2 regions of the Antricoccus suffuscus genome follow, and region 1 is predicted to be linked to the other one. Evidence: predicted binding sites of a transcription regulator. Region 1 holds the regulator's gene; the other holds the start of a gene.
The links. The regulator LexA, encoded in region 1, represses DNA repair genes until DNA is damaged. The targets are predictions, from matches to a motif close to TCGAACANNTGTTCGA.

Region 1 (12,299 bases):
CCCGACGCGATCTCGCATCTGCCCGGCAAGTTGATACGACAGACGGAACCAACGGTGGCAACTCCTCGCCGGCCGCGTCATCGACGCCGGACCCACGAGCGGACTCGACGCGCGAGCTTGGCGGCGTCGACTCATCCAATCGCGATACTGAGTCAGCCGAGCCGCCCAAACGTCGCAAGCCGAACTTGGCCAGCGCACCGGAGACTTCCTCCCGACCGCCAGACCGCGTAGACAGACCGATCGCAGGAGCCGGCGGCTCGACACGAACCTTCGCCCGGGAGAACGACCCGAACGAAGCTCGATGACCGACCGCAGCTCCTCGTCGGACATCCGGCTGAGCGCGGCTCGCGCGATCGGCGCGCTCTTCAGCGCCGCTACCGACCACGTCGCCGTCCTCAGAAAGGGCGAACATTTCGGCCTGCGCGGGCCGTGCGGCCGCAGCGCGGCCCGACTTGCGGTTACGGTGTGGACCGTTGCGATGTGCCTTCGTGGTTTGCATAGTCATTGCTTACTCCTCGGGGCCGACAATTCTGGACGAGTGCGCGCGGACGGCCCATGGACCCTGCCAACGCGGCCTATCCACAACCGGTCGGAACGCTTGCATCCGCACGTAGTACGGGTGTACTATCGAACCTGCGTACTAAGTTATACACACACAAAATCAGAATGTCGATAGGTTTCGGCGAGTCGCACGTACATTAGTTCGAATCGTTACGTAGAGTCATTGAGCACGCAAGCACGGAGAGGCCGCCAGTTCAAACAGGCGGCAAGCAGACACCGACGGTACGCACACACAGACGGTAAGCACACAGTCAGGCAGCTCATACAGAAGTCCCGCGGAGTGAGAGGTTCACATGCCCAGCAAAAAGGTCAACTCAACAGACAAGAGCGCGACCACTAAACGCGCGACAGGCGTGGGCGGCGAGAAGGCCGACGATGCCACAACCGGTGCGCGGAAGGCTGTCGCCGGCGCGAGCGCGAAAACATCGACGAAGCCGGCCGCTAAGCGAGCGGCTAAACGCGCCGCCCCGAAGGCGACTGCCGACGGCGCGAAGTCTGAAGGCACCGTCCATCAGTTCCCCGAGGCGCCGGACGAGAGTGGGCTCACGGTCCGGCAGCGCAAAGTGATGGACGTGATTCGCGCGTCAGTCCGCACTCGCGGCTATCCGCCAAGCGTGCGTGAGATCGGTGAGGCTGTCGGCCTCGCGTCCCCGTCCTCGGTCGCTCATCAGTTGCGCGCGTTGCAGTCGAAGGGATTTCTGCGCCGTGACGCCAATCGTCCCCGCGCGGTCGACATCCGCACGCCCGCGCAGGCTGCGGGCGATGCCGCGGTCATTCCCCGCTATGACGCCCGGTTCCCGACACCCTCGTTCGTGCCGGTCGTCGGACGCATCGCCGCTGGTGGCCCGATCCTGGCCGAGCAGGCGGTCGAAGACGTGTTCCCGCTGCCTAAGGAACTGGTCGGCGACGGCACCCTGTTCTTACTCAAGGTCGTTGGCGAGTCGATGATTGATGCGGCGATTTGCGACGGTGACTGGGTCGTGGTGCGTCAGCAGCCCGACGCCAACCAGGGCGACATTGTGGCGGCGATGATTGACGGCGAGGCAACGGTCAAGACGTACCGGCGGACCGACGGACATACCTGGCTTGTCCCGCACAACAAGGCGTTCGAGCCCATCAACGGCGACGACGCAGCGATTCTCGGCCGCGTCGTATCGGTCCTGCGTCGGGTCTAGTCGCCGTGACGAGGCTTGCGCAGGCGTATGGCGACGAGCAATACGCCTGCGCAAGCTAGCAAGATCGCACCGATCACGACGTACGGCAACACGTCGTTGCGGGCAGGTACACGGGCGTCGTCACCGACGGCGACCTGCCGACTAGCGACTGCGTCTCCTGGGGTCGTCGTCACCGGCAACACGCTGAGTGTGGCGTTTTGCCCCTCGCCGAATAGGTAGATGTCATTTGTCTGTGGCGCGAACGCGATTGCCTCGCCCTGCGGAGATGGCGGAAGCGGTATGACTGTCGCCTTCTTGCCGACGAGTGTGCCCGCGATGTCGGGGCTGTCGAGGTCCCAGATATACGCGTCGGTGTACGTGCGGAGCGCGATCAGTGTGTCATCTGCAGAAGCGGCGGCCCCGGTCACGAGTCGTGAGCCGAGCCATCCCACCGGTCCACCAGGAGTATCGGTCTTGTCGATCCGCAGGTCCCCGACCTTGTCCAGCGGCTGCGGCATGTCGGTTGCACCGGGGGCGATGTCCACCGGCTCGGAGCTGCGATAGACGCCGCTGAGACCGGTCAGACTCTTCGTGACAATCACGATGCGTCCGTCCGACTGCACGAACAGCGACTCGGCGTCGTGGGCGCCGTCGGGATAGCGAAAGCGGCGGATCTGCGCGAGGCTGGGATCCGCGGGATCCACTAGTTCGAGCGCGACGCTGTCACGGACGGCGTTATTGTCGCCGATGTCGGCGACGTACAGAAGCCCATTCGGACCGCGTGCTAGGTCTTCGGTGTCACGCGGATCGATCGCCACCACCGAGACCGCGGTCGTCTGGCACTCTTGGTCGAGGTGGAATACCTCGACCTGATCGCCGCTGTCATTGATGATGTCGTAGCCGTCGGGCCGCACGAGCAGGCCGCTGCCTTCGACGATTCGCGAATCAGTGACCGTGCAGACGTCAGTACCAGCGGCGTACGCCGGGGCCGCGGCCGCAGCAGGAACACCGAGCAGCGTGCCCGCCGTAGCGGCAATGAGCGACATCGTCACTCGTGAGGCACCGCGCACCCATCTCCTAATGCGCCTGTCTCCTAGTGTTCATCGACCGGTGACCGGCCGAGCCACTTTGCGACGGTCGCGGCTAACCCGGTCTCGAACCAATCCTCGACCCGCCGCCCCATTTTCGTAACGCTGGCCCGCCGTGCGATCCATAGCAGCACGATGCCCACGCTTGCGCCGGCGATAATGTCGCTGAGCCAGTGATAGTTCATGAACAGCACGGCAAAAGCAGCGATGATCGGCCCGGCGATCGCATATATACAGACCACCCGTCGTACCCATACTGTTGCTATGTAGTCGACGGCGATCCAGGCACCGATGCTGCTCAGCAAAATAGCGTTCGCTTGATGTCCGGATGGATAGGAATCGTTATAGCCGACGGCATGCAGCAGATCTCCGCGCGGATCGGTCGGAAACGTCCGCGCGATAAGGAACTTCGAGGTGTAGATGGCGGCACTCAGTAGCGCCACACCGAGTGCCAGACGCACGAACGGAACAAAGTTGCGAGACTTCACCGCGATGACGATGCACAGCACGAGAATCCACACCAGATTGGTCGCCCGGCCACCCGTCTGACTGAGCACGTACCCGATGGCACTGCCCACGGCAGAATCGCGTAGGCCGACAGTCCGAATCCAACCAGCGAGGACTCCGTCAAAGTGCCGCAGTAAGCCGTCCGCGAGCACGTCGGCGGTAACGAGCGCGAACAGGACCGTGCAGGCTATCGCCAGCCAGCGCGCCGGATACCACGCGCGGTCCGCGGTGGGCCATTGGCTGACCGGAACACGGCGCGGGTCGTCGGCGTCGGGTGTACGGGTCACGGCGAACAGCCTACGCGGGGGCGCGCTCTAGGTCGCCGTACCTCACAGGCCACGCGCGTCGGGTGCGCTCAGCGAGCGAAGGCCTCGAGCGTGGCAGCGACTTGCGGGTAAGCGCGGCCGGTCAGCGCCGTACCGTCTGGCAGGTATTCGGTCGTGGCGATGTCCGCCTCATCATGCAGCCGGGCGACCAGATCGCCGCGCTCGTACGGAATGAGGACGTCGAAATCGATCCGTGGACGCGGCAGCGCGGTCTCGATCGCGAGAAGCAGTTTGTCGATACCCATACCGGTCACGGCGGAGACCGCAATGCTTCCCGGCAAGGATCGCTCGAGACGCTCAATCGCCTCGGGGTCGGCCGCATCGGCCTTGTTAATGACCATGAGCTCGGGAACGTCCTTGGCGCCGATCTGCGCGAAGACCTCACGAACCGCGCTGATCTGCCCTTCCGGGTCCGGATCGGCTCCGTCGACCACGTGCAGCACCAGGTCCGCCGATTCGACTTCTTCCAGGGACGAGCGAAACGCCTCGACCAGCTGATGCGGCAGCGAACGGACAAACCCGACGGTGTCCGCGATCGTGTATTCACGACCGTCAGCGGTCTCTGCGCGCCGCACGGTCGGGTCAAGCGTCGCGAACAGTGCGTTTTCGACCAGCACTCCCGCTCCGGTAAGCCGGTTGAGCAGGGTCGACTTGCCCGCGTTGGTGTAACCGGCGATCACCACGGCGGCGGCATGACTTCGCTGGCGGGAGGCTCGTTTAGTGTCACGGCTCGTCTTCATCGCGGCAATCTCGCGGCGCAACTTGGCGATTCGCTGGTGAATCCGTCGCCGGTCGAGCTCGATCTTGGTCTCACCGGGCCCGCGGCCACCGATACCGCCGCCTTCGGCGCCGACCCGCCCGCCGGCCTGACGCGACATCGACTCACCCCAGCCGCGAAGACGCGGCAAGAGATACTGCAGCTGCGCAAGCTCCACCTGCGACTTACCTTCCCGGCTCTTGGCGTGCTGAGCGAAGATGTCCAGGATCAAGGCGATCCGATCGATGACTTTCACCTTGACGACGCCCTCGAGAGCGGTGCGTTGGGACGGCGACAGCTCATCGTCGCAGATGACCGTATCCGCACCGGTCGCGCGGACGATGTCGGCGAGCTCTCGGGCCTTGCCCGAGCCGAGGTACGTCGCCGGGTCCGGGTTGGTGCGTCGCTGGATCACGCCATCGAGCACTTCCGAGCCGGCCGTCTCGGCCAAGGCGGCGAGCTCTTTGAGTGAGTTCTCCGCCGCCCGCGGGCTCCCGGTGAGATCGAGCCCTGCCAGCACGACGCGCTCCAGGCGCAACTGGCGGTACTCGACCTCGGTGACGTCTTCGAGTTCGGTCGACAGTCCGGAGACTCGGCGCAGCGACTGACGGTCCTCGAGGTCGTAGCCACCGGTGTCGTTTCGTGGCGCGGCCCCGGTGGCATGCTTGTTCGTGGTCGGGTCGATCGTTCGGTTGGTTTGCGTCATCGTCTTCCTATGATCCCACGTCCGCTCGGTAACCGCATCTGAGTTTGATCGCCCACCCACCGAAACCGATCCGGCGCTCAGAATCAGCTTCATGCCCCGACCCGGGGCACGCGTCGCGTGGTCGACGATCCGTTAGCGGCCGCGCAGCAGAACCGTAGACCCTTCCGCAACGATCTCGGCCGGTCCGGTCAGCAGCACCGTCGCGGGACTTACGGCGGTGAGCAGCCGTCCCCCGGGTACGTCGACGATGACCGTGCCTTCGGTCTTGCCGGCATTCGCGAGTGTGGCGTACGCGACCGCGCAGATGCCGGTTCCACACGAACGCGTCTCACCGACACCTCGTTCGTAGACGCGCATCCGCACATGCGCGTCGGTCTCCGACGCCCCCGGGACCTGCTCGAAGAACTCGAGGTTGACTCCCTCCGGGAAGAACGACGCGTCGTACGACGGTGCGCGGGACAGATCGAGACCCGCGACCGCGGCCGGCTCCCCGGAGAGGTCGCAGGCTAGGTGCGGGTTGCCCATCGACACCGCACGCCCGGCGTACTCGGCCTTCGAGTCAAAGGCACGAACGGTGGCCGCCGACGTTCCGAGATCTTCCGCCGGGCCCATGTCAACGGTGATGCGGCCATCCACGCCGAAGCTGACCAGCTTGACGCCGGACCGGGTGATGACCGGTAGGTCGGCGGAGTCGACGAAGCCGAGCCGTTGCAGGTAGCGGGCAAATACGCGTACGCCGTTGCCGCACATCTGCGCCACCGACCCATCGGCGTTGCGATAGTCCATAAACCACTCGGCGTCCTGGACATCCGGCACTCCGGTCTGCTCGTCGGTCTCAGCGCTGCGTCGTACGACCCGGATCACACCGTCGCCGCCGATTCCGGCATGCCGGTCGCACAGCAGGCGTACGTCGGCCTCGGTCAAGGTCAGTCGGCCGTCGGGATCGGGGATCAGCACGAAGTCGTTCTCGGTGCCATGACCTTTCGCGAAGTCGACAGCGAGCTGGGTCGAGGCGGTGTCTATTGGTTGCTGGGCCACTGGTTAATCGTACTCAGCACGCGCTCGGGTAGCGCCTGTTCGGCCGCGTCGCACCAGTGGATCCGCGAGTCGCGGCGAAACCATGCGCGTTGTTTACGGGCAAACCGCCGGGTCGCACTAATCGTCTGCTCGATAGCCTCGGCCTCGGTCAGTTCGCCAGACAGCAGCCGCAGGACCTGCTGATACCCCAGTGCCTTGCTCGCGGTCCGCGTCGCCGACAACCCGTCGGCCTCAAGGGCGCGCACCTCCTCGACGAAGCCCTGCTCCCACATCCGGCACACGCGCAACGCAATCCGGTCGGCAAGGTCCGCCCGGTCCAGCCCGATCTGGACGGCCCGGTAATGCTCAGTGTTCGTCTTCTCATCGGCGGGCAGCTGCGCCTCGAACGGCGCCCCGGTGATCTCTATGACCTCGAGGGCGCGCACGATCCGGCGACCGTTGGTGGAAAGAATACGTTCGGCGGCAGCCGGGTCGAGCCGAACGAGTCGGCGATGCAGCGCGAACGTGCCTTGTTCGCGCAGCTCCGCCTCAAGCCGCGCGCGCACCTCGGGATCGGTGCCAGGGAAATCGAGGTCGTCGATCACCGCCTTGATGTAGAGCCCCGATCCGCCCACGAGCATCGGGATGCGCGACCGCGACCGAATCGCGTCGACGCAGTCACGGGCGCGGGCCTGGTAGTCCGCGACCGTCACCGCGTGCCCGATCGGCCACATGTCGAGTAAGTGGTGCACGATGCCGCGGCGCTGGCCCAGCGGTTGCTTCGCCGTGCCGATGTCCATTCCTCGATAGACCTGCATCGAGTCGGCGTTGATGATCTCCACCGCCTCGGGGCCGCCGAGCAACTCGGCCACATCGAGCGCGAGATCGGTCTTTCCTGACGCCGTCGGCCCGGCGATGACGATGACCTCCGCACTCTGCACGCTCATATCGACACCACCGCCAATTACCTGACTCCCGTTCCGGCTCAACACATCCGCCGGTCACGATAGTCGTCACCGCTGCGCAGACCGCGACCGCGCCAGTCGCGACACCACTCCCCGAGCCGACCCACCGCAACGTGCGCACTCGCACAGTGTGAGAATTACCAAACCGAGCCGAGGGCGGCGCAGGCGCATAACCTGTCGGTCTGCCATCGGGACTTAGCAAATGTCGTACGCCGGAGGTCTCATCGCAATGGTTGCCAGCAACGAGTGGGGTCGTGTCGATGACGACGGCACCGTCTACGTGCGGACTGCCGAGGGTGAGCGCGTGGTGGGGTCGTGGCAGGCCGGCGCGCCCGAAGAGGGCCTCGCGCTGTACACCCGCAAGTACGACGACCTCGCCACCGAGGTGAGCTTGCTCGCGAGCCGTCTCGAGTCCGGTGCCGGCAACCCGCAGCACACCGCAGAGCTCGCGACCCAGATGCGCGCCTCGCTTGCCGACGCCGCCGTGATCGGTGATCTCGGCGCACTGGACAAGCAACTCGGTGAACTGCTTGAGAAGACCTCCGTAAAAAAGGAAGAAGTCGCCGCCGCCAAGGCACAGGCACGCGCGGATGCGGTTGCCGCCAAAGAGGCGCTCGCCGCCGAGGCCGAGCAGCTCTCGACCAGCACCCAATGGAAGGCGAGCGGCGACCGGCTGCGCGCGATCATCGAAGAATGGAAGGCGATCAAGGGCGTCGACCGCAAGACCGACGACGTTCTGTGGAAGCGTTTCAGTAGCGCCCGCGATGCCTTCAGCAAGGCCCGTGGGTCGCACTTCGCCCAGCTGGACAAGCAACGCGAGGCTGCCAAAGAAGTCAAGCTAAAGATCGTCGCAGAAGCCGAGGAACTTTCCACCTCGACCGACTGGGGCCCGACCGCATCGAAGATGAAGTCGCTGATGAGCGACTGGAAGGCGGCCGGTCGCGCGCCACGCGACAGCGAAGACAACCTCTGGGGGCAGTTCCGTGCCGCGCAGGACAAGTTCTTCGCTGCTCGCAGCGCCGTGTTCGACGTACGGGACTCCGAACAGCTCGACAACAAGAAAGCCAAGGAGCAGCTGCTCGACTCGGCCGACAAGATCGACCCCGCGAACAGCCTGGAGGAGGCGAAGTCCGCGCTTCGAGATCTCCAGGACAAATGGGAACAGATCGGGCACGTGCCGCGCGAGGCGATGCGTCCATTGGAAGATCGGCTCAAAAAGGTCGAACGACGAGTACGCGATGCCGAGGACGCAGAATGGAAACGGTCCGCTGCCGAGTCCAACCCGATTCTGCTGAATATGCGCGAGGCGGTGACCAAGGCCGAGACCGCGCTGAGTAAAGCCGAGGCGGCCGGTAACGCCAAGAAGATCGACGAGGCCCGGCAGGCTCTCGACGCACGCCGCGAGTGGCTCGCCGAGGCCGAGAAGTCGGTCCAGAGCTAGGTCGCGCGCCGCACGGTCGGCATCGCGAGAAAGACACCCTTCTCAACGGGCGCATTGTGCCGCGCTTCGTGCGCGTCCCCGCCCCGCGTACGCCGGTGAGTCAGCACGTCGCCGTCTGCGACAAGATGGTGCGGTGCGGCCTGCGTGATCCTGGTCGTGATGACGTCACCGGGGCGGACGGCACCGTCGACTCGCGGGCCGATCGGGGTGAAGTGCACCAGGCGGCCATCGCGTCCACGCCCGCTCATCCGGTCGGTGGCCTTGTCCTTACGTCCTTCACCGTCGGCAACCAGCACCTCGGTCTCGGTGCCGATGAGGTTCTTGCCGAGGTCCCACGAGATCTGATTTTGCAGCTTGACCAGTCGTTCATACCGCTCTTGGACGACTTCTTTGGGCAGTTGATCGTCCATGGTCGCTGCCGGCGTACCGGGCCGGGGCGAGTACTGGAAGGTGAATGCGGTGGCAAACTGTGACTGCTCGACGACGTCGAGCGTCTGCTGGAAGTCCTCTTCGGTCTCACCGGGGAATCCGACGATGATGTCCGTTGTCAGCGCCGCGTCGGGCATCGCTTCGCGGACCTTTCGGACGATCGAGAGATAGCGATCGGGTCGGTAGGAACGGCGCATCGCGCGCAATACCCTCGCCGAGCCGGACTGCAGCGGCATATGCAGCTGATGGCAGACGTTGGCGGTGGTGGCCATGGCCTCGATAACGTCGTCGGTGAAGTCCCGCGGATGTGGTGAGGTGAAGCGGACACGCTCGAGCCCGTCGATTTGACCGCACGACTTGAGCAGCTGAGAAAACGCCGTGCGTTCCCCGAATGACACGCCGTACGAATTCACATTTTGGCCGAGCAACGTAACTTCGAGCGCGCCGTCTGCGACGAGTGCTTGTACCTCGGCGAGGACATCGCCCGGTCGGCGGTCCTTCTCCCGGCCACGAAGGGCCGGCACGATGCAGAAGGTACAGGTGTTGTTGCAGCCGACCGAGATCGATACCCATCCGGCATACGCCGCATCCCGCTTCGCCGGCAGCGCCGATGGGAACTCTTCGAGCGCCTCGAGGATCTCTACCTGGGCCTCTTGGTTGTGCCGAGCACGGTCGAGCAATGTGGGCAGCGATCCGACGTTGTGGGTGCCGAACACCACGTCGACGTACGGCGCCTTGTCCACGATGGTAGAGCGGTCCTTCTGGGCGAGACAGCCACCGACCGCGATCTGCAAGTCGGGGTTGGCGCGCTTCACCGGTGCGAGGTGACTGAGATTGCCGTAGAGCTTGTTGTCCGCGTTTTCCCGGACCGCACACGTGTTGAACACGATCAGGTCCGGCTCTTCGTCCTCCAACGCGCTGCGATAACCAGAGGCCTCGAGTACGCCGGCCAGCCGCTCGGAGTCGTGCACATTCATCTGGCAGCCGTAGGTCTTGATCTGATAGCGACGTCCGGCGCCACCGTTGCGAGGCGCGTGATCGGTGGCAGGAGCCGTCTGAGAATCGCTGGGCAATGAAGTCATATCCCATCAATGGTAAGGCGTCCGTCCGCGTGTCGCGGCGTCGGCTCACGGTCGATTCTCAGCACCGTGCCTTTACGATAGACACATGCTGAAGCGGATCGCGATTATGCTCGTCTGTTTCGGCTTCGTCCTCGCCGGATGCGCCGGCACGCAGTCGCCGCAGAAGTTCAGCAAGCCCAGCGATCACCCGCCCAAGTTCGCCGCCGGTACGACGATGGCCGCGCTGCAAACGGCCAAGAACATCCGGATCGGCGTCAAATTCGACCAGCCCAACCTTGGCTATATGAGCCCGGGTGCGAAGGTTCCCTCCGGCTTCGATATCGAGATCGCGAAGATCATCGCGGCGCACCTCGGGCTGGACGCCGGACAGATCACCTGGGTGAAGACCGATTCGGCGGACCGCGAGAAGTACCTCACCGGTAACACCGTCGACATCGTGGTCGCGAGCTATTCGATGACCCCGCAGCGGCAGTCGGTCGTCGGGCAGGCCGGGCCGTACCTCGTCACCGGTCAGCAGATCATGGTCCGCAAGGACGACGCGGACATCGATACCGCGCAAGACCTCAAGGACCGGAAGGTCTGCACCGTCGCGGGCTCGTCGTCGACCGAGCTGATCGTGAAGAAGTTCCACGCCGACCCGTGGCCGAGCGACTCGTATGCGAAATGCGTCGACGCACTGCTCGACGGTGAAGTGGAGGCGGTCAGTACCGACGGCGCGGTGTTGATGGGCTTCCTGATCAACCACGTCGACGAGGTCAAGATCGTCGGCGAACCGTTCACCACCGAGCGCTACGGTATCGGCTACAAACACGGCGACAAGGCGATGTGCGAGTTTCTGACCAAGACCCTGCTCGCGTCGTACAAGGACGGCACGTGGAGCTCGGCCTTCGAGACGACTCTCGGCAAGACCGGCGTGGAGGCACCCACACCGGCGCAGCCGGACAAGTGCCAGAGCTAGTGCGCGACCTCGGTCGCGCGTGACTCGCGTACGACGGTGACACGGATCTGACCCGGATAGGTCAGCTCGTCCTCGATCTGGGCCGCGACCTCGCGGGCCAGCGTATGCGAGGCTACGTCGTCGACGATCTCGGGTTTCACCATGACCCGCACCTCGCGACCGGCCTGCATCGCGAAGACCTTTTCCACGCCCGGCTTCTGGGCGGCGATTTGCTCGATGCGTTCGAGGCGCTTGACGTAGGCCTCGACGCTCTCGCGGCGGGCGCCTGGGCGTCCGCCGGAGCACGAGTCGGAGGCCTGGGTGAGTACGGCCTCGATTGTCTCGGGCTGCACCTCGTTGTGGTGTGCCTCTATCGCGTGAACCACCTCGGGTGCTTCACCGTACTTGCGGGCGAGCTCCGCACCGATGATCGCGTGGCTTCCCTCGACCTCGTGGGTGAGCGCCTTGCCGATGTCATGCAGGAACGCGCCTCGTTTGACTAGTTCGGTCGGCACGCCAAGCTCCGCGGCCATCGCCGCGGCGATGTGCGCGGTTTCGACCAGATGCAACAGCACGTTTTGGCCGTACGACGTGCGGTAGCGCAGCCGGCCGAGAAGCGACACGATCTCTGGGTGCACGTGGTCGATGCCGACCTCCAGAAGGGCGTCCTCCGCCGCGCGCTGGCAGAGCGCATCGACCTCGATCTTGCTGCGTTCGTACGCCTCTTCGATACGATGCGGATGGATACGCCCGTCCATCACCAGCTTGGACAGCGTGAGCCGGCCGATCTCGCGGCGCACCGGGTCGAAGCAGGACAGCAGTACCGCCTCGGGGGTGTCGTCGATGATCAGGTTGACCCCGGTCGTCGTCTCGAACGAGCGAATGTTGCGGCCCTCACGACCGATGATCCTGCCCTTCATGTCCTCGCTGGGCAGGTGCATCACCGCCACGACGCTCTCCGCGGTCTGTTCGCTGGCGACCCGCGCAATCGCGTCGGCGACGATGATCTTGGCTCGATCGTCGGCGCCCTTGCGTGCCTCGGTCTCGATATCACGAGCCAGGATCGCGCTCTCCCGTCGGATCTGGGCCTCCTGCTGTGCGATCAGCTCGGATTTCGCGGCCTCGGCAGTGAGGCCGGCGATGCGTTCCAGTTCCGAGCTCAGGCCCGACTCGCGGTCCGCGAGTTCGCTCTCCTGCGCGCGTAGCCGTTCGTCACCAGCGGCAAGCTCGAGCTCGCGGGACTCAACCCGGCGCGCCTCGGTGTCGAGGCGTTCTTCACGCTCGGCCAGCCGGCTCTCGCGGCGTTCGGCGTCGACCAGCACGTTGCGG
Region 2 (12,299 bases), on a different contig from region 1:
CGGCGACCTGCTCGTCGGCGTACTTCGCGACCGGCTGGACGAATAGCGCGCTGTTGATACCGAGCGTGAGCCCAAGCGACATCGAGTGGTACGACGCGAGGTCGAGCATGGCCTGGCCGGCGATCGGTGTGTCGCCGTAACCGCCGAACTTGCTGGGAATGAACGCCCTGACCGGTTCCGCCGCCAACACATCGCGCATGACAAACGACGGTATGCCGCGAGACGACTCCATGAGGTCGGCATCGATCCGGTCGTGGAAGACCCGATCGAGTGTCGAGGAGAAGTTAGCCAGAAACTTCTCCGCGTCGTTGATGTTTGTGGTGCTGGGCTTGGCGGTAGTGGACCTGGTCAGTGTCTGAGCGGTCATCAAACTCCTTCATCGTGTGCGGCGCGGAAACGCATAGCGCCCTCGTGGCGCACACCTTGCTTACGGCTACGTTACCGTAGGTTCGGCTAGGGCTACGGTACCGTAGGTTGGCCCTCAGCGCGCCCCCTTGAGCAAGTGATTAAGCCGACTGCTCTTATCACACGCACCGGGAACTCACACAACCCGTACTGGTCACTGCCCCCTTGTCGACAAAAACTCCTCCTCGCGACGGCTCTTTTGCCGTCATGAGGAGGAGTTTGCCGCGACAGGGAGCCGGCTACACGCTAAACCGAAGGCAAACGTATCCGAGACCTCGCCCTTCCACCCTTGTGACCCAGATAACGTTTCGACGTACCTCGACCAGTGAGCACCGACTTTCAGCGACCTATCGCCGGCCTCTTCGGGGCCCCAAGCTAGACGGTCTGCGCGCCGCGCACCAGTTTGCCCGGAAGTTCGCCCGTTGCCTCGCCGTCGTGGTAAGTCTCAACGCCACTGACGAACGTGTGCCGGTAGCCATCGGCCCGCTGGAGAAGACGCCGTCCACCGGCCGGCAGGTCGTAGCGCACAGACGGCCGGTAGAGATGCAGTGCATCCATATCGATGATGTTGATGTCTGCTTTGTAGCCCGGCTGCAGCAGTCCGCGGTCGAGCAGCCCGACGGCCTCCGCCGTACCTCTCGCCTGGCGCGCGATCACGAACGGCAGATCGATCTTGCCGTGCGAGCGGTCGCGTGCCCAGTACTGCAGCAGCGTTGTCGGGAAGCTTCCGTCGCAGATCGTGCCGACGTGCGCGCCGCCGTCGGAGAGCCCCGGGATCGTGTGCGGGTGGGTCAGCATCTCCCGTACGCCGTCGAGGTTGCCGTGGCCGTAGTTGAGCAGCGGCGCGTAAATCTTGCCGCGACCCTCGTCCGAGACAAGGATGTCGTAGGCGATGTCCTCGGGCGTGCGACCCTCGGCGATCGCGCGGTTCTCCAGTGACTGTGTCTTCAGGTCCGGCTCGTAGTCCGGGGGATCTGCGAGGTAGACCATGTGTGAATACAGGTCGATGAGCGCGCCGCCAATGAGGTTGGGGTCCTTCTCATCCGTCTGCGCGGCCAGCATGCGCGCCTTGACCCCCGGATCGGCCATCTTTGCGGCCTGCTCGGGCACCGGGAGGTGAGACAGTTCTTTCCAGACAGGATTGAGCATGAACGGGTGCAGCGTGCACTCGAGCCCCTGGATGATCCCAATCGCGCGGGCGGCCGCCTGTCCTCTTAGCGTGTGCCCTTGCTCGTTCATCTCGGTGATGAAGGCAAGAATCGACCTGTACTTGTCCGGATCCGGACCGCCCTGCGCCAACGACAGCGACATCGGCCGGCCCGAGGCCTCGAGCATCTTGGTGACGAGCTCGAACTCGGCCTCTTCCTTGACGGGCAGATCAGACACCAACTGCAGTACGCCGGCCCCGGTCTCGCCGATCGCGCGCGCGATCGCGACGAGCTCTTCGACTCCGGCCCGGTACGACGGGGTCAGTTCCCCGGTGACACTCTTGTGGTTGAGCGTGCGCGAGGTCGAGAACCCAATCGCCCCAGCCTCAATTGCTTCGGCCGCGAGCTTGGCCATCATCGCGACTTCCTCTTCGGTCGCGATTTCGTGCGCCGCGGCCCGGTTGCCCATCGCGCGCACCCGGAGAGCGGCATGCGGCACTTGCGCGGCGAAGTCGACGTCGTGCGGGTTCTTCTCCAGCGCGTCAAGAAACTCGGGGAAAGTCTCCCAGTCCCAGGAAAGGCCTTCGGTCAGCGCGACACCGGGAATGTCTTCGACGCCTTCCATCAGCTGAATTAGTCGTTGATGGTCGGCCGGCTGCGCGGGAGCAAAGCCGACGCCGCAGTTGCCCATGATGACGGTGGTGACGCCATGCCACGACGTCGGCTGCAAGTAGCTGTCCCACGTCGCCTGGCCGTCGTAGTGCGTATGGATGTCGACGAAGCCGGGCGCCACGACCGCGCCCGCGGCGTCGATTTCGCGTTTGCCCTTGCCGTTGACCGTGCCAACTTCGGCGATCTTGCCGCCGGTCACGGCGACGTCGCCGGTAAAGCCTTCGGAGCCGGAACCATCGATGATGGTTCCGCCACGAATAACTAGATCGAATTCGGTCATGACAGTTTCTCCCTGAATTGAGGCAGCGAGCCGAAAGAATTCGTAATTGAAGCTAACTATCGCGGACTATTCCACATAAAAAACCAAACATCCATGCTTGAAACAAGAGCCCGGGCGACCACGTGCCGTTCAACCTCACGAATGGATGACCTCTGCACCGAATTCCTTGATGCTGCGAGCGTTGTCGGCGAAGTCGGGGTACGGCTGCGGAACGTTCATCAGGAAGTCGGTTGCGTACGACGTACCCGGGTCGGCGGCGATCTGACGCGCCACCACGTCCGGCGCTCCGGTGATGATGTGTCCGTCGGCCAGATAGTCCTCTGCGGCGTAGCCATCTGGAAAGCGCCCGGCCGGTGCGTGCGCTTTCAGCCATTTCGCCACACCTCGCCGTAGGCTCCGAGCCTCGCCTTGGTGCCTGGCGCAGAAGACCGATCGAGATAGTCCAGTGCGCGGCGTTCGACCGAGTGCGCGTTCACGCGCGCTGAAGTCGGCCAGCCGGACGGCAGTGTCAGCATCTTCGCGCGCGACGGGCGAGCCACGCCGACCCGCCATGATCCCGAGCCGATACTCCGAGGCGATCCGACATCCCTCGTCCGTGCCGGTAGCCAGCCAGAGTCGCTCACGGATTCCGTCGGGCCGCGGCACAATTCGATCGCCTTCCAGCTCGGCACACAAGGCGTGCAGCCGCTCAAGGAGGATCTCGTGCCGGTCCGCGTGGGTGATCCCAAATGCCTCGCTGGCCGCCGGATCCGCACCAGCGCCCAGGCCGAGGTGAAGCCGCCCGCCGCTAAGCGCATCGACGACCGCCGCGTCTTCGGCAAGCCGAATCGGGTCCTCCAACGCCGCCGCGACGACCGCCGTACCGATGTCAATGGACTCGGTCACCTGCGCGACCGCGCCAAGCAGGACGAATGGCGACGGAAGATGCCCGCGATGCGAGCCGAAGTGATGTTGTGCAACCCAGAACGACGAGAAGCCCGCCTCCTCGGCGATGCTCGCGAGCGCGACGGTCTCGCGCAGGACCTGCGCGCTGTCGCCGTCTCCGACGACGTGGCTGATCAACCCGTACCTCATCGCGGTGACCTCAACACAGCATGATGTGCGGCTTGCCGGTAGTCGGGTGCTCAATAATCTGCACGTCCACCCGATAGACCTCGGCGATGCGCTCGGTCGTGAGTACGTCGGCCGGCGTACCTTGCGCGACGACTCGCCCACGATCCAGCAGTACGACGGAGTCGCAGTAGCGGGCCGCGAGATTGAGGTCGTGCAGCGCAACGACGACCGTCGTACCCAACTTCGTCGCGAGGTCGAGCAGCGAGAGCTGGTGATGGAGGTCGAGGTGGTTGGTCGGCTCGTCCATGATCAGTAGCCTCGGTTGCTGCACCAGCGCTCGAGCGATAAGCACTCGCTGGCGTTCCCCGCCCGAGACATGCGAAAACACCTTGTGCGCCAGCGAAGTGATCTCCATCAGTTCCATCGCCGCGTCGCACAGATCTTCGTCGAAGGCCGTGTCCGGCTCCAGCAGCCGCTTGTGTGCGGTGCGCCCCATTCGGACGATCTCGCTGCAGGTGAGCGGAAATTCGGTCGGCGCATCCTGCAGTACGACGGCGGTCTGCTTCGCGTTCCATTTCACCGAATGCGTCCATACATCGTCGCGATCGAGATGCACCTGCCCCGCGGTCGGAGGCAGCGAACGGAAGATGGTGCGCAGCAGCGTGGATTTGCCGCTCCCATTGGGCCCGAGCAGTCCGACGACTGTCCCCGGTTCGGCGACCAGACCGACGGCCTCGAGGATGTGCGCGTCACCGATCCGGACGTCGATGCCATCTACATGCACGCGGGCGGGCATGTCGCCCGCTTGTCGGGCTCTCATCGGCCGGGGCCCTTACTGGTACGGCGCAACAGGTAGAGGAAGAACGGACCGCCGACGAGCGCGGTGATGATGCCGACCGGCAACTCTTCCGGGGAAATGACCGTGCGGGCCAGCAGATCGGCGCCGATGGTGAAGATCGCGCCGAGCAGCATCCCTACAGGCAGGCACCTGCGGTGGTTCGCGCCCACCAGCAGTCGGGTGATGTGGGGCATGACAAGTCCGACGAATCCGATCACACCGCAGACCGCGACAGTCACGCCGATCATCGCTGCGGACAGGACGAACATTCGCTGCCGGAAGCGGTGCACGTCGAGGCCCATGGAGATGGCGCTCTCTTCGCCGGTCAGTAACAGGTTGAGATTGCGCGCTTGGGCCAACGCGTAGCTGACGCCGAGCACGAGGACGATCGCCGGAATCGGGATCAACTTCCATTGCGCTGAGCCGAAACCGCCCAATGTCCAGAACAAGACCTGGGAGGCAAGGGTCCGATCGTCGGCGGTCAGGACAAGGAAGCTGGTGATCGCCGAGAGCACCGCGCTGATCGCCATACCCGTCAGGACCAACGTCGTGGCCGAGATACGCCCGCCGTACTTGGCGATACTCAGCACGAGAAGCAGGGTAAGCAGCGCGCCGAGGAACGCGGCGATGTTCAGCGTGTACGCCCCAAGGACTAGCAGCCCGAACCGCATGACGAATACGGCGCCGGTCGCGGCTCCGGCGGAGACGCCAAGCACCGTCGGCCCGGCGAGCGGATTGCGCATGACTGCCTGAACGACCGTGCCGACAACGGTCAGGCTCATGCCCGCGATGGCCGCGAGCAGGACCCGCGGCAGCCGCACATCCGCAACGATCCGGTCGGTGACGGCGTTCCAGGTTGGCGTGATCAGCCCGGGTGGAAAGATTCGGTGACCGATGACCCCCCATACGTCCGCCAGCGGTATGTGTACCGAGCCGATGGACAGAGCGAAGCCGGTGACGGCGATGAGGACCACCGTCAACGTGGTCACCGTCGCGGCCAGTCGGAGACGGTGACCGCCTGGTGAGGCGACGTGGACCCGACGTACCGATGCCTGGGTCGGCGACGACCGCAGCCGTGCAATGAGGCTCGCCCGCTCGTCGACTTCGGTATCGGTCTCGGTCACAATGCCGACCTACTTCTTCTTCGGATAAAGGTCAGGGTGAAACTGCTCAGCAAGTTGCTCGACACCCTCGGCCGACCGCGGCCCGGGTTGTGCGAGCGAGAGGCTGATCGTCGCGAAGTTTCCCTTCTTGATGGCAGTCGTATCGGCAAGCGCCGGAATGTCCTTCAACGTCGCGATCTTCGATTCGACGCTCGGGTCAAGGTAGTCGTAGATCAGGATAATGTCGGGGTTGGCGGCGGCCACCTGCTCCCACGACACCTTGCCCCACCGCAGTGGCTCGTCGGCGAGGATGTTCCTCCCGCCGGCCGCATCGATCATGACCGACGCGTAGGCCCAACCGCCGACCGTCTGCGGCGCGTCCGTGCCCGAGTTGTAGAGGAAAACCTTCGGCCGATCCGAACCCTTGACCGCGTCTTTGACCTTGTCCACTGTGGCATCGAACTTCTTCACCGCCTTCTCGGCCGCGGCGTTGACGTTGAAGATCTTGCCAATGGTCTTGAGCTCGTCCGGCATGTCTTGAAGCGTCTTGGGTTCATCGGTGCAGCCGACCGGGCTCAGGTGCGTTTTGATGCCCAAGTCCTGCAACTGCTGCCGAGTGTGGCCGGTGCTCGCGGAGAATCCATCGCCATATCCGGCGTACACGAAGTCGGGATTCGCGGCGAGTAGCTGCTCCATGCTCGGTTGTCCGGCTGCGAGGACCGGGATCTTGTCGTACGCCGACTTGTACTGCGGTCCGATCTTGCGACCCTTCAGGTACGCCGTACCCACCATCCGATCGCCGAGTCCGAGCTCAAGCATCGTCTCGGTGGCAGTCGAAGTAAGGGTGACGGCACGTTGAGGTGGCGCGTCGTAGGTCTGCGTCACGCCGCAACTCTCTACCGCCAACGGGTACGCCGTCTGCTTGCCCTTGGCCACCGCGGATCGGGACGAGGTTGCCTGCTTGTCGGCGACGGCGCTGCCACATCCTGCCACCGCGACAAGCGCGACGATAGTGACGGCGAGACACTTCGTAAGTACGGCGACGCGGTAGCGCATGAATGGTCCTTCGCGGGCAGTCGGTATGCGAAGGACCGGAAGCGATGGCATCAACCGGGACGCGGCCACCGCCGCCTATTGCAATCCTCGGCAATGTGAGCGGTCATCAACGCGAAGCCTCGGTATTCCGACTTAGCGACAATTACTCGGCCGCTCACGGTTGCGGGACAGTTCCGGAATTTCGCCGGATTCCCCTTGGCTCGCTTCGCGCACATTAGCAGACCGTTCATCGCCTTCACGTTCGTCCGGTTAGGGAGGCCGCCGCGTAGCGAAATCGGCTACCCTGATTCCACATTGGTAGACAAACAACTACGTTTGAGTATCCCGAATTCGCACCATTGGATGGACTTCATGACCGACCGACCGCACGTGATGACGGCACCGCGCCAGTCGCGATCCGAATTGTCGACGACCCGCTTGATCAACTCGGCCGCCGAACTCATCGCTGAAAACGGATATGAGCGCACGACCCTTGCGGCGATCGGGAAACACGCGGGTTACAGCCACGGCATTGTCACGCGCCGGTTCGGTTCCAAAGAAGGTCTCCTGATCGCACTCATCGAGAAGATGGCGATGGGCTGGACCGAGACTCACCTGAAGCCAGCGATCGGCAGTACGACGGGCCGCGAGGCGCTGCACATCCGAGTGAATGCGTTTCGATCCAGCTGGCGCAAGTCCGAGCGTCGCATGCGCGCCCTCTACACATTGATGTTTGAAGCGCTCGGACCGATCCCGCATCTCAAGGAGCGCATGGTCGAACTGCATCGGTACAGCCGGGAGTCGGTTATTGAGTTGATCCAGCTCGGCGTCGCCGACGGCAGCGTCGATCCAACAGTCGATTCAGAACGTGTCGCACGGCTCTTCCTTGGAGCGCTGCGCGGCGCGGCGTACCAGGCAATGCTCGATCCCGAGGCAGTCGACATCTACGACGCACTCGACGATCTAGACCTACTCGTCGACCGACTGGTGCCGGTCGCCGGCAAGTCGGCCAGCCCGAAGAAGTCAGCAACGAAGAAGTAAGTCACGACTTACCGCAGCCCTGGCGTACCGATCAACTCTTTTTCAGTTCCTGAGCGAGCATCACGATGATCCCGCTGGGGCCGCGGATATAGCTGAGTTTGTAGATGTCCTCGTAAGTCGCAACTCCGCGTAGCGGATAACACCCGTGCGCGGCGGCGATCTCAAGAGCCTCGTCGATGTCGTCGACTGAGAAGGCGACGCGGTGCATGCCGATCTCGTTGGGCTGCGTGGGCTCGGTTTCGATCGCGTTGGGGTGTATGTATTCGAAGAGTTCGAGGCGACCGCTGCCATCGGGTGTCTGAAGCATGGCAATGTTGGCGTGGTTGCCATCGAGGCCGACGGCCGTGTCGGCCCAATCGCCGCTGACTGTATCGCGGCCGAGGACGGTCAGGCCGAGATCGGTAAAAAAGGCGATAGTCGCCTCGAGATCACGGACGGCAACACCGACGTTCTCGAATTTGATTGGCATGCGTTGCACGCTATCGCATTGAGTTCGCCCCCACAGAGGACCGAACGACCGGCGGAATTGACGGCGTGCCACAGCGATCGGCGAGTGGGCAATTAGTACGCCGAGGATCGATGCACGATGGCCGGCGGCTATTCGCGTCGATTGGCGAGGGTGATGCGATGATGCAGGACCGGTGTACGGGTCGGCTCAATCCACGCCGGCGGGCGCCAGTGCGGGAGTCCATCGACCATGACTGATTCCCAGCCCCGGTCCTCGAATTCGCGGTGGTGGTATCCGCACGCGAGGGTCAAGTCGTCGATATCGGTGGGTCCGAGGTCGCGCCAGGAGGTGACGTGGTGGATGTCGCACCATTCCGGTGGTACGTCGCAGCCGGGGAAGCTGCAGCCGCCATCACGGGCGACGAGGGCGATGTACTGGCTCGCGGTTGCGAGCCGTTGCGCCCGGCCGAGGTAGAGCACGACTCCGCGGGAGTCGAGGACCGCGGGCAGGAACCGTAGCTGCGCGGCCTCGCGGAGCAGGTCCCGGATGGGGATGGGTACGCCGTGCGTGCTGGTCGCGTACCCGCAGCCACTGATCAGGTCTTCGAGGCGGATCGTGGTGATCACGGTCCCCCGCGCCCTAGCACCAGTCCGCGACGGGCCGGCGGTGACCGGGCTGGAACCGGTGGTGGCAGTGCTGGAACCGGGGGTGGCAGTGCTGGAACCGGGGGTGGCAGTGCCGGAACCGGTGGTGGCAGTGCCGGAATCGGTGGTGCCACCGGCGCTCCAATCGGCGGCAGCGCCCAGGCTGGCGGCGCTGCCCGCGTCGGATCCGGAGCCCGCGGCGCTGGTGTCGGAGATAGCGCCGGTGTCCTGAAGGCGGTGTAGCGCGTCGGAAGTATTGCCCGTGTCCTGGACGTGATGCAGCGCGTCCAGGAGCGCATCGTGCATCCGCTGACCAGCGGTACGAGCATCGCGCCCGGACACGTCTGCGGGCCGGGGAGCGGCCAGCGGGTCCAGGACTGCGCGCAGTGTCGCCAGTAGTTCCGCGGTCACCTGGCCGGTGACCTTGCCAGAATCGTGGACGCGCAGGAACCGCTGCCGTAAACGTTCATCATCACGCGGCTCGTTCCCGTCCGGATCCAGACGGTCCGTGATTTCGGCGGCGAGCCCTTCGAGGTCCCGCACCCCAAGAGTGTCCGTGTGGTTGACGAGGATGGTCTCTGCCTCGTCGAGGTCCGCCGGGTCTATGCCGGGATGTGGGGTGAGCCGGTGCAACATCTTGTGGATGACACGGGCTTGGGCCGGGGTGACCCGCCCGGCGGCCTGCCGTTCGGCGAGGTAGGCGCGTGCGGGTGGCATGGGCTGCCCGCCGAGGGTGATCCGTTCGCCGAGACTCTTCGCGGCCTCCACACGCTGGTACGCGTCGGCGCGGGTAATCCGCAGTGTCTCGGTAAGCAGCGTGACCGTGTTACGGCAGGTGAGTACCTCGGCGGCTCGGGTGTCCTCCAGTGCGCCGATGATCGCGTGATCGAGGACCGCGAGACTATTGCGGATCTTCTCCAGGTCGCCTGCGAACGCGAGCAAGTCGGTGGGCCCGAGCCCACTGAGCGAGGAACGAATAGCAGTACCGATCAACCCAGCGGCTGCGTCAGCGAGAGCGTGCTGGCCCTCGGCGAGCTGGTCACGCTCCGGTAGGTACGCCACGCTCACGACTGCTCACCCCCTCCCGCTCAGAACATCCCTATCGCACCGATCGTACTAATGATCGAAGTACATATGTTCGATTCTAATCGCCGCCCACGCGCTTGTCTAGTGGTCAGGGCATATTTACTGGCTTCGTTAACCGCGCGGCGGAACCCTCCAAAAGCCACGATCACTGCCGCCGAATACCCACGCGCGGCAGGTCCTCGCCGGGTGGGGCCGTCACAGGTGTGCTGTTTTGCATCGCCGGCCGGTGTCTCTTGCTGCGCAACTCCACATTTGTATCGGATTGCCGGTCGTGACGGACGGCTGCAGCTCCTCCCGTGGAGCGTCGGCCGATTAAATCGGGGCGCGCTACTTCTTCTTGACCGCGACCCCTCGGAATTGGTACGCCGCATCTGCCGGCATCGTCACGTTGGAGACGCCGTCCGCGAGCGCCATCACCGAATGCGCCGCACAGATGGGCATGAGACTCGTCGGCTCTTTAATGAACAGATCCATGAACTTCGAGTACGTGGCTGTGCGGGTCGCAGGATCGGTCGCCGACGCCCCTTCGACCGCCGTATCGATCAAGTTCTGCGACGTGGCGCCTCCCGGGTTGTACTGAGACTCGGGAAGTAGGTTGCGGTCGATGACAGCCGCCGGGTCGGGTGAGCCGGTATATGCCGATAACGTCACCGGTGTCTGCTTCGTGATCGCGAAGTGTTCGGTGATCCCTCCTGCGGGCACTGGCTGAGCCTCGATGTCGAGTCCGGCCTCTTTGAACTGCTCCTGAAGGACTTCGAGGATTTTGACCGTAGTAGTCAGGTTCGTCGTCACGACCTTGAATTTGCTGCCCTTCGTAAGCCCGGCCTTCTTCAGCAGATCCTTGGCTTTCTTCACGTCGTGCGGCCACACATCGAGACCGTCGCCGATTTTCTTGTCGTATCCAACGCTGCTCTCGGGCCATGGCTGGATCTGAGGTGTACATGAGCCTCCGAGGAGTCCGTCCCCGATTGCTTTTCTATCGATCAGATAGTTCATCGCTAGCCGTACCGACGGATCGTCGAAGGGCGCCACGCTCGTGTTCACCGCAAGGAAATAGACCAGGTAGCTTGGCCGCGATATAAGGGTTGCGCCGGTACTTTCGGCACTGCTGCGCTGATCCGGCGACACCTGGATCCCCGACAACTCCCCTGACTTAAGAGCGTTCAACCGGGTCTGGTCCTCCGGCATCGACTTGATCGCCATCGTCGCGACCTTCTGAGCGTCCGGGTCCCAGTAGCCTTCCGATTTCTTGTAGCTGATCGAGGCGCCCGGGACGATATCCGTTGCAACGTAAGGGCCAATCCCGGCTGGCGCCGACTCCATTGTCCCTTCGGCAATCGCTTTGGGCGACGCGATCATTCCCGGTCTGGCCGCGAGGGAGGTCAGGAGCGCACCGAGTCCACTACTGACGGTTAACTTCACGGTGAGGTCGTCCACGACCTGCACGTCGGTCAGGGTCGCAATCTCTTGAGCGATCTTGCTTCCTGCACCTTTTGCTCGGTCCAGGTTGACCTTGACGGCCTCGGCGTTAAACGCAACTCCATCGGAGAACTTCAGGTTGTCGCGCAGTTTCAAAGTCAGGGCGGTTTTGTCCGCGGATTCTTCCCAGCTGGTGGCAAGCATCGGCTCAAACTTGCCGTCCTCGGTGAGGTATAGCAACCGGTCATAAATCGGATACATATAAGTCTGGTCTTGACCGGATGCGCTCTTAACCGGATCCAGGCTCGAGTTCGGATAGGTGTAACCAAAGCTGAACTCCGCGTTGGGATCGACGTCTTTCTCCAACGCGATGCTGCTGGGCAACGATGCGTCATTTGACTTTGCCTTGTCCGGTGGCGCGCCACAGGCCGACAGAAGCATCAGGCTGGCTGCGACCGCAGACATGGCAAATCGAGATCGCGAAAGCATAGAGGGGTCCAATCAGAGCGGTAGCGTTCCGGGATTTTGAGATTCCGACGGGGCACTCTCATGTTCAACGGCCCCTGTCGCATACCTCGCCTGGCGACCGATGCCCTATCGGTGTCGGATAGTTAACAACGGGCTAACGTAGGTTGTCAACTATCTACGTTATCCCCCACCTGCGCCCTCTCGAGGGACGGCTAGTTAGCACTTCCGCTGCGCACGCGGGTGTCCGGGCACGGCTTGAAGCGACTCCCGTCTTCGCAAGGTAACGAACAGATAACGAATAGCCGCGTAAGGTTCCCAGTAACGTTTGTTGCTGACAATCTACGTTTTACCCGTACGCGGTGCGACACCGTGGGCGGCGTGGACTCGCGTCTGGACCCAGTCGCCGTCCGTTGCGGTCGAGGTCGTCGAAGCGTTACAACCTAGCGGGAGCCCAATGATTTGCAGCCCGGCCTCGACCAATCCCCCAACTGAAAGGGCCGTCTGCTCGTGACCGATCCCGATTTTGACCAGTTTATTCTCGCGAAGAAGGGCAACCAGTACGAATTCTTCGAGGTGGGTCAGCGGTTTACCCACCACTGGGGCCGAACGTTCACCGCCGCCGATTCGATCCTCTTCTCGACCGGCACGTGTAACTGGAC

Region 2: the regulator LexA is predicted to act here: its motif matches at 9,794-9,809, upstream of CLV47_RS21790 (HNH endonuclease signature motif containing protein).

Annotation. Positions count from the first base shown of each region.
Region 1 is NZ_PVUE01000002.1:332,217-344,515, reverse strand. Features, by position in the region: gene CLV47_RS04445 (LysM peptidoglycan-binding domain-containing protein) at 1-505, opposite strand, end outside; gene lexA (transcriptional repressor LexA) at 855-1,736, shown strand; gene CLV47_RS04435 (hypothetical protein) at 1,733-2,767, opposite strand; gene CLV47_RS04430 (phosphatase PAP2 family protein) at 2,809-3,597, opposite strand; gene hflX (GTPase HflX) at 3,666-5,099, opposite strand; gene dapF (diaminopimelate epimerase) at 5,232-6,137, opposite strand; gene miaA (tRNA (adenosine(37)-N6)-dimethylallyltransferase MiaA) at 6,119-7,063, opposite strand; gene CLV47_RS04410 (DUF349 domain-containing protein) at 7,311-8,522, shown strand; gene miaB (tRNA (N6-isopentenyl adenosine(37)-C2)-methylthiotransferase MiaB) at 8,519-10,033, opposite strand; gene CLV47_RS04400 (glutamate ABC transporter substrate-binding protein) at 10,119-10,991, shown strand; gene rny (ribonuclease Y) at 10,988-12,299, opposite strand, start outside.
Region 2 is NZ_PVUE01000001.1:267,422-279,720, reverse strand. Features, by position in the region: gene CLV47_RS01370 (acyl-CoA dehydrogenase family protein) at 1-367, opposite strand, end outside; gene CLV47_RS01365 (N-acyl-D-amino-acid deacylase family protein) at 781-2,505, opposite strand; gene CLV47_RS01360 (LLM class flavin-dependent oxidoreductase) at 2,641-3,579, opposite strand; gene CLV47_RS01355 (ABC transporter ATP-binding protein) at 3,590-4,378, opposite strand; gene CLV47_RS01350 (FecCD family ABC transporter permease) at 4,375-5,520, opposite strand; gene CLV47_RS01345 (ABC transporter substrate-binding protein) at 5,530-6,555, opposite strand; cobalamin riboswitch at 6,654-6,778, opposite strand; gene CLV47_RS01340 (TetR/AcrR family transcriptional regulator) at 6,907-7,575, shown strand; gene CLV47_RS01335 (VOC family protein) at 7,607-8,044, opposite strand; gene CLV47_RS21790 (HNH endonuclease signature motif containing protein) at 8,173-9,735, opposite strand; gene CLV47_RS01315 (ABC transporter substrate-binding protein) at 10,081-11,637, opposite strand; gene CLV47_RS01310 (MaoC family dehydratase) at 12,148-12,299, shown strand, end outside.